3 regions of the Amphritea sp. HPY genome follow, and region 3 is predicted to be linked to each of the others. Evidence: predicted binding sites of a transcription regulator. Region 3 holds the regulator's gene; each other region holds the start of a gene.
What was found. The regulator sigma-54, encoded in region 3, starts transcription at its own class of promoters, with help from an activator protein. The targets are predictions, from matches to a motif close to TGGCACNNNNNTTGCTNT.
Positions count from the first base shown of each region.

Region 1: the regulator sigma-54 is predicted to act here: its motif matches at 942-959, upstream of ACQUQM_RS16300 (acyl CoA:acetate/3-ketoacid CoA transferase).
Region 2: the regulator sigma-54 is predicted to act here: its motif matches at 795-812, upstream of ACQUQM_RS21865 (flagellar hook-length control protein FliK).

Region 1 covers NZ_CP194015.1:3,633,801-3,636,126, forward strand. The annotation lists gene ACQUQM_RS16295 (sigma-54 interaction domain-containing protein) at 1-838, shown strand, start outside; gene ACQUQM_RS16300 (acyl CoA:acetate/3-ketoacid CoA transferase) at 1,001-2,326, shown strand, end outside.
Region 2 covers NZ_CP194015.1:4,926,222-4,928,547, reverse strand. The annotation lists gene ACQUQM_RS21865 (flagellar hook-length control protein FliK) at 1-757, opposite strand, end outside; gene fliJ (flagellar export protein FliJ) at 894-1,337, opposite strand; gene fliI (flagellar protein export ATPase FliI) at 1,344-2,326, opposite strand, start outside.
Region 3 covers NZ_CP194015.1:3,362,552-3,364,877, reverse strand. The annotation lists gene hpf (ribosome hibernation-promoting factor, HPF/YfiA family) at 16-306, opposite strand; gene ACQUQM_RS14980 (RNA polymerase factor sigma-54) at 365-1,858, opposite strand; gene lptB (LPS export ABC transporter ATP-binding protein) at 1,899-2,326, opposite strand, start outside.

The DNA.
Region 1 (2,326 bases), 270 kb from region 3:
CCAGGGCATTCACAACGCCTCACCAAGACGTTCTGGGCCATTCGTCGGAATCAATATGGCAGCGCTGCCAGAGGCACTGGTTGAATCAGAACTGTTTGGCTCGGCCCCTGGCGCATTCACCGGAGCTAACCGGCAAGGTCGTCAGGGCAAAGTTCAACTGGCCAGTGGCGGCACTCTGTTTCTGGATGAAATTGCCGATATTTCACCGGCAATCCAGGCCAAACTACTTCGAATACTGCAGGAAAGAGAGGTAGAAGCCCTCGGTTCTAACCGACTGGAGAAGGTCGATGTCAGGGTTATCGCGGCAACCTCAAAAGACCTGAAAGAACTGGTTGAACAAAACCAGTTCCGCGCCGATCTCTACTACCGACTGAATGTGTTGCCAATCAAGCTCCCCCCCCTGCGACAGCGCTTAACCGATATTCCGGCGTTGAGCCAGCACTTGCTAAATATGATTCAGCAAGACGCAAACCTTCCGGCACTGCAACTAAGCGACTCTGCGATCAAGTGGCTAAGCCACTATAGCTGGCCGGGTAACGTAAGAGAGCTGCATAACCGTCTGGAACGGGCCTGTGTTATGGCCGAAAGCCAGCAGATCCGACCTATAGATTTGGGGGCTGAAGATACTATTTCGCCCGCTCCCACTGCTCCTTCTCCTGCTGCCGAATCGGAAGGATTCAGGCCTGTTCTCAGCAATAGTCTGTATCAGGCAGAAGCTTCTGCCCTGCAGCAAGCCCTGCAACACTGCCAATTTAACAAAACCCGCACGGCAGAATATCTTGGCATCTCCAGAGCGACACTGTACAACCGCCTAAAAAAACACAAAACGTCTAATTAACTAAACACCCTTCAAGACAAACCGTCTAACTAATTAGACATTAAGCATCTAAATTATTCTAAGAAAACTGATAACACATTGATAAATATATAGTTATTCTTTCTGGCCTAGGCTTTGCTCTGTATAACTGATACCACCATAAAAAATATAAGAGGTTCAACCATGGCCAAGGTTATCAGTGCACAGGAAGCAGCCCGAATGATTCCAGACCGCGCCACGCTCGCAACCGGAGGCTTTATCGGCATTGGTTTTGCCGAAGGCGTGGCAAAAGCGATCGAACAGCGCTTTCTGGAGCAGCAAAGACCCGCGAACCTGGCACTGGTTTACGCCGCAGGGCAAGGCGATGCCCAGACCCGTGGACTGAACCATTTTAATCACGAAGGCATGGTCGCTAAAGTGGTAGGCGGTCACTGGGGGCTGGCCCCGGGCTTAGGTAAACTGGCAACAGATAACAAAATCGATGCCTATAACCTGCCCCAGGGCGTTATCTGTCATCTATTCCGGGATATCGCCGCTGGCAAACCGGGCACCCTGACCAAGGTCGGCCTGCACACGTTTGTCGATCCGCGCTATGACGGTGGTAAGATCAACAGCCGTACAGAGAAGGATCTGGTTGAATTGATGGAGATCAATGGTCACGAATACCTGTTTTACAAAGCATTTCCTATCGATGTTGCCTTGCTAAGAGGCACTACCGCAGATAGCCAGGGCAATATCTCAATGGAACGGGAGGCCCTACCCTTAGAATCACTGGCAATCGCACAAGCAACACATAACAGCGGCGGCATTGTCATAGTGCAGGTGGAACGCATTACTGATCAGCACCAGCTGACTCCTGACCGTATTAAGATCCCCGGCATTCTGGTCGATCATATAGTAGTGGCTGATCCGCTGGACCATCCTCAAACGTTTGCTGAGCCGTTTAACCCGGCCTACTGTGGCGATGTAATCGTAAACGGTAAAAAAGCAGCTGAGCCATTGAGCATTCGCAAAATAATCGGCCGCAGAGCTCTGCAGGAATTAAGCAAAGGCGCCGTGATAAACCTGGGCATAGGCATGCCTGAGATGATATCGGCCGTGGCCGAAGAGGAAAACATACAGGATGACTTCACCCTGACAGTCGAACCCGGTGGCATCGGCGGCCAGCCTGCCAGCGGCCTGAGCTTTGGTGCTGTGAGTAATGCAGAAGCCATCATTGACCAGCCAGCTCAGTTCGACTTTTATGACGGTGGCGGACTAGACCAGGCTTTTCTCGGCCTCGCAGAAACCTGCCCGGAAGGTCACGTCAATGTCAGCCGCTTCGGCAATAAGCTGGCCGGCGCCGGTGGCTTTATCAATATTACCCAGAACACTCAGGACCTGTATTTCCTGGGCACATTTACTTCCGGACCACAGCAAATTGATATTGTTGATGGCGAGCTCAGAGTAATTAAGAACGGTCCGGTCAAAAAATTCCTTAAGCAGGTTCAGCAGATAACGTTTAACGGC
Region 2 (2,326 bases), 1.6 Mb from region 3:
CAACAGATTGCTCAACACCTGCGGTCTGACCGGTTGCACCTGGTTTTACGGCAGCACTGCTCTCAGAATGCCTGAAAGCCTCTGCTACTCGCCGGACAGCCAACTCTGGAGAAACAGTATCAGCGGGGCTAGACTGCCTTTGCCCAGCGCCTTTATCAAGTGGACTATTTAACCCAGCTACGGGTGATGCAGACTCAGCCGACACAGCGCCTTTCAGGGCTGAGCTATCTAAAGCAGAGTCTGCCGCCAAACTCTCAGCAGCCAAAGGAGTACCATCACCTGCCCCCCTCCTTGTCTTATCCACAACCTCAGATAATGCAAGCGCAGCAATACGCTCCTGCACCGCCAGAGCAGCTGGAGTTTCAGCAGCGGATCGCAGTATCCCACCGCTAACACCAAGGTCAGCCTCCCGAAAACCACTGATCTGGGCGACCGTTGCCGCAACATTCTGAACTATCGATTCAGCCTCGCTTGCTACAGATCGCCCCGGCTCAACGGCCGCCGTCGAAACAACCTCTGCCATATTACTCTCCGGCAAAGAATCGCCTCTGACCGGCAAACCTTCTCCGTCGCCAACCTTTGATGAAACCTCCCCTGACTGAGGCTTGGCTTCACTCTGTGCCGCAGCATGCCCCATCACGGAGTCAAAGCCAGCGATATCAGGCTGTGTTACAGCCGCACCATCCGGGCGACCCGCACCATTACCAGGGCTTAATAAAGATCCGATTCCGGCTGAAACCGGCAAAGATTGATTCATGCAGCACTCCAAGTGCAGATTACCTATTACCTAGACTACTGCATAAAAAGTGCCAATCGGATAAAAAACAGCGGCCACATAAAAAGCGTCAATATACCGACAATCGGATACTCAAGCCGAACAACACGAATATGAATCAGATATAAGGGGGCCTGATCAGCTGCGATCGCTCATCGAGTTGTTTCTGCTGCGATTTTTCTTCCTGGATACGCTCTTCATCACGGGCTTTTTCCACCAGTGAATCGATCGCCTTGAAATGACCGTAAACAGACTGCCAGTGCTCCTTAACCCGCGCCAACTGGTCCTCATTAATCTGTCGGGCTTGCTGCTGCTGAGCTATTGCCTGGCGCAGCTTATGCATAAATGCCTGATGGGTATGCAACTGAGAAACACTCACACCCGCAGCACCGTCGGCATAAAAGTTATTCGCATACTCACTGTAATACTGCTGCAACTGTTCCAGCGTTTGCTGATCCTGAAGCACCCTATTCTGCGCTTCAGCCAGTAATTGGTCGGCTTGTTTACGCTTTCGCTCGGCCAGATCCAGGACTACTTGCAATCGTTTTGAACGCTTAGCCATTAGTCACTACCCCATCTGGATCTGCTGCTGGGCGGCCTGCTGCGTACCTGCAGGATTCGGCGTCAACACTAACGCCAGATCGGTAAGGCTCTTCTGAAACTGATAAGATTCATCCAACCCCTGCTGCAGGAAGGCATTCATCAACGGCATCCGCTCGATGGCAAAATCAGTCTCTACATCGCTACCCCGCACGTAGGCCCCCACCGAGATCAGATCGCTATTTTGCTGGTATTTTGAGTATAGCTTCTTGAAGGCCATCGCCGCCTGCAGATGATCTGCACCGACGATTTGCGGCATCGCCCTGCTGATCGACTGTTCAATATCGATTGCAGGGTAATGGCCCCGCTCAGCCAGATTTCGGGACAACACTATATGGCCATCCAAAATAGCCCGGGCTGAATCAGCAATCGGATCCTGCTGATCATCACCTTCTGTCAGCACCGTATAGAAAGCGGTAACAGAGCCGCTGCCATGATCACCATTACCGGCTCGCTCAACCAACTTGGGCAACTTGGCAAATACCGATGGTGGGTAGCCTTTAGTGGCCGGCGGCTCGCCCACTGCTAAGGCGATCTCCCGTTGCGCCTGAGCGTAACGGGTCAGCGAATCCATCAGCAGCAGAACATTCTTGCCCTGCTCCCTGAAGTACTCAGCCAGCCGTGTTGCCAGCTGCGCAGCCCGCAACCGCATTAACGGTGATTCATCGGCTGGCGATGCAACCACCACCGAACGCGCCATACCCTCAGCGCCCAGGCTATGATCGATAAATTCTCTTACTTCCCGTCCCCGCTCACCAATCAGACCAACCACGATAATGTCGGCCTCAGTAAAGCGGGTCATCATGCCCAATAGAACACTCTTGCCGACACCACTTCCGGCAAACAATCCCAGACGCTGACCACGCCCAACACTCAACAGAGAATTTATTGCCCGGATACCGACATCCAGCGTCTGATTGATAGGCTGCCGGCTTAAAGGGTTGATTGCAC
Region 3 (2,326 bases):
TATGGATAGATACTACTATTTGTGATTTTTCATTTTTTCTTTGTGCTTGATTACCTGACGGTCGAGTTTGTCGATCAGGCCATCAATTGCTGCGTACATATCGTCGTGCTCGTGGGTAGCAAATAGCTGACCGCCGGCAACGCGGACATCAGCTTCGGCTTTCTGGCGGGTTTTTTCCACGCTCAGGGTTACCTGTGCATTAGTAATGTTATCGAAATGACGTTCCAGTTTACCAAATTTAGAGTGTACGTATTCGCTCATTGAATCAGTCAGTTCAACGTGGTGACCAGTGATATTGATCTGCATGGTAATCTCCTAGTTGTCTATATTCGGGACTGAGCCCGTTTCCCACTAAATAATATTATTAAACCAGACGCTTGCGTTCATTAGAAGGCGGAATGCTAAGCGACTCGCGATATTTTGCGATTGTTCGGCGCGCAACATTTATGCCCTGATCATCCAGCAGCTGTGCGATCTTATTATCACTCAGTGGCTTGGCCGGATTTTCTGCTGCGACAAGTTTCTTGATCAGTGCCCTGATAGCGGTTGATGAACAGGTGCCACCATTTGCGGTGCTGACGTGGCTGGAAAAGAAGTATTTCAACTCATAGATGCCGGTCGGGGTGTGCATGAATTTCTGCGTGGTAACCCGTGAAATTGTCGATTCGTGCATCTCTACGGCATCGGCTATGTCGTGTAATACCATCGGCCGCATCGCTTCATCGCCATGCTCCAGAAAACCTTCCTGGCGGGCAACTATTTCCCGGGTAACTTTTAGCAGGGTGTCGTTGCGGCTATGCAGGCTCTTGATGAACCAGCGCGCTTCCTGCAGGTGGTTTTTCAGGTAAGTATTATCCGGGCTGCTATCGGCACGCTTGATCAGGCCGGCATAACCATCATTGATACGTAACTTGGGTGATACCTCAGGGTTTAACAGTACGTGCCAGACCCCCTGTTCTTTACGCACCAGTACATCGGGAGTAACGTATTCAGACTGGCTGCTGGTGATCATTGCGCCAGGTTTTGGGTTGAGGGTCTGAATCAGTTCGATAACTTGCTGCAGCTGGTGTTCTTTGAGGCGCGCCTTGCGCATCAGTTGCTTGTAATCATGGCTACCAAGCAGATGGATGTACTGAGTGACGACCTTGATCGCCTCGCGTCGGAATTCAGTATCTTCCGGCATCTGCTGAAGCTGAATGCTGAGGCACTCTCCGAGGTTGCGCCCGGCAACGCCAGGTGGATCAAACTGCTGAATACGGCGTAGTACGGCTTCAATCTCATCCAGTTCAATACTGTTGAGTTGTTCTTCATCCTGGGCCAGGAAGTGCTCGTGAATCGCTTCCAGAGTGACTGTAAGGTAACCATCGACATCGATACCATCGATCAGGCTGGTTGCGATCAGCTGATCGACATCGCTCATCGGGGTCAGGTTAAGCTGCCAGCTGAGGTGGTCCTGCAGGGTTTCGTCAGAGGTATCGTTAGACTCCATTGACATGTCTGAGAAGTCGCTGCTGCTTGAGGTCGAGGTTGAAACTGTCTGGAAGGTATCTTCCCAGGAGCTATCTGTGGACAGCTCTTCAGGAATATTTTCATTCCAGTCGCTATCGGCAACCTGGGTCTCTTCGCTTTCGGTTTTGACTACTACTTCCCCGGCTTCGCTGGTCGCCACAGGCGTTTCCTGCTCGGAAGAGTCGTGGTGCTCCTCTTCGGTAACTTCCAGCATCGGGTTCGATTCCAGGGCTTCCTGGATCTCCTGCTGCAGATCAAGCGTCGATAGCTGGAGCAAGCGGATCGCTTGCTGCAACTGTGGGGTCATCGTCAGGTGCTGACCGATTTTAAGTTGTAACGCTTGCTTCATAAAATAGAGATCACTTTACCGTAATGCTGGATCATTATTATCAGAGACGGAACTGTTCGCCAAGATAGGCTTGTTTTACCTGCTGGTTGTTCAGTATATCCTGCGGTGAGCCCTGAGCAAGGATATATCCTTCACTTACAATATAGGCCTGCTCGCAGATGTCCAGAGTCTCGCGGACATTGTGATCGGTAATGAGAATGCCGATTCCCTTTTTTTGCAGATGCTTGATGGTTTGCTTTATATCGCTGACCGAGATTGGGTCGACACCGGCAAATGGCTCATCAAGCAGTATAAAGGTGGGTTCGGTGGCCAGGGCGCGGGCAATTTCAACGCGTCGCCGTTCACCGCCGGACAGACTCATGCCAAGGCTGCTGCTGAGATGGGAGATATGAAATTCTTCCAGTAGCTGTTCCAGCTTTTGCTTTCGCTCGAGACGACTCAGTTCCTTGCGGGTTTCCAGTATGGCCA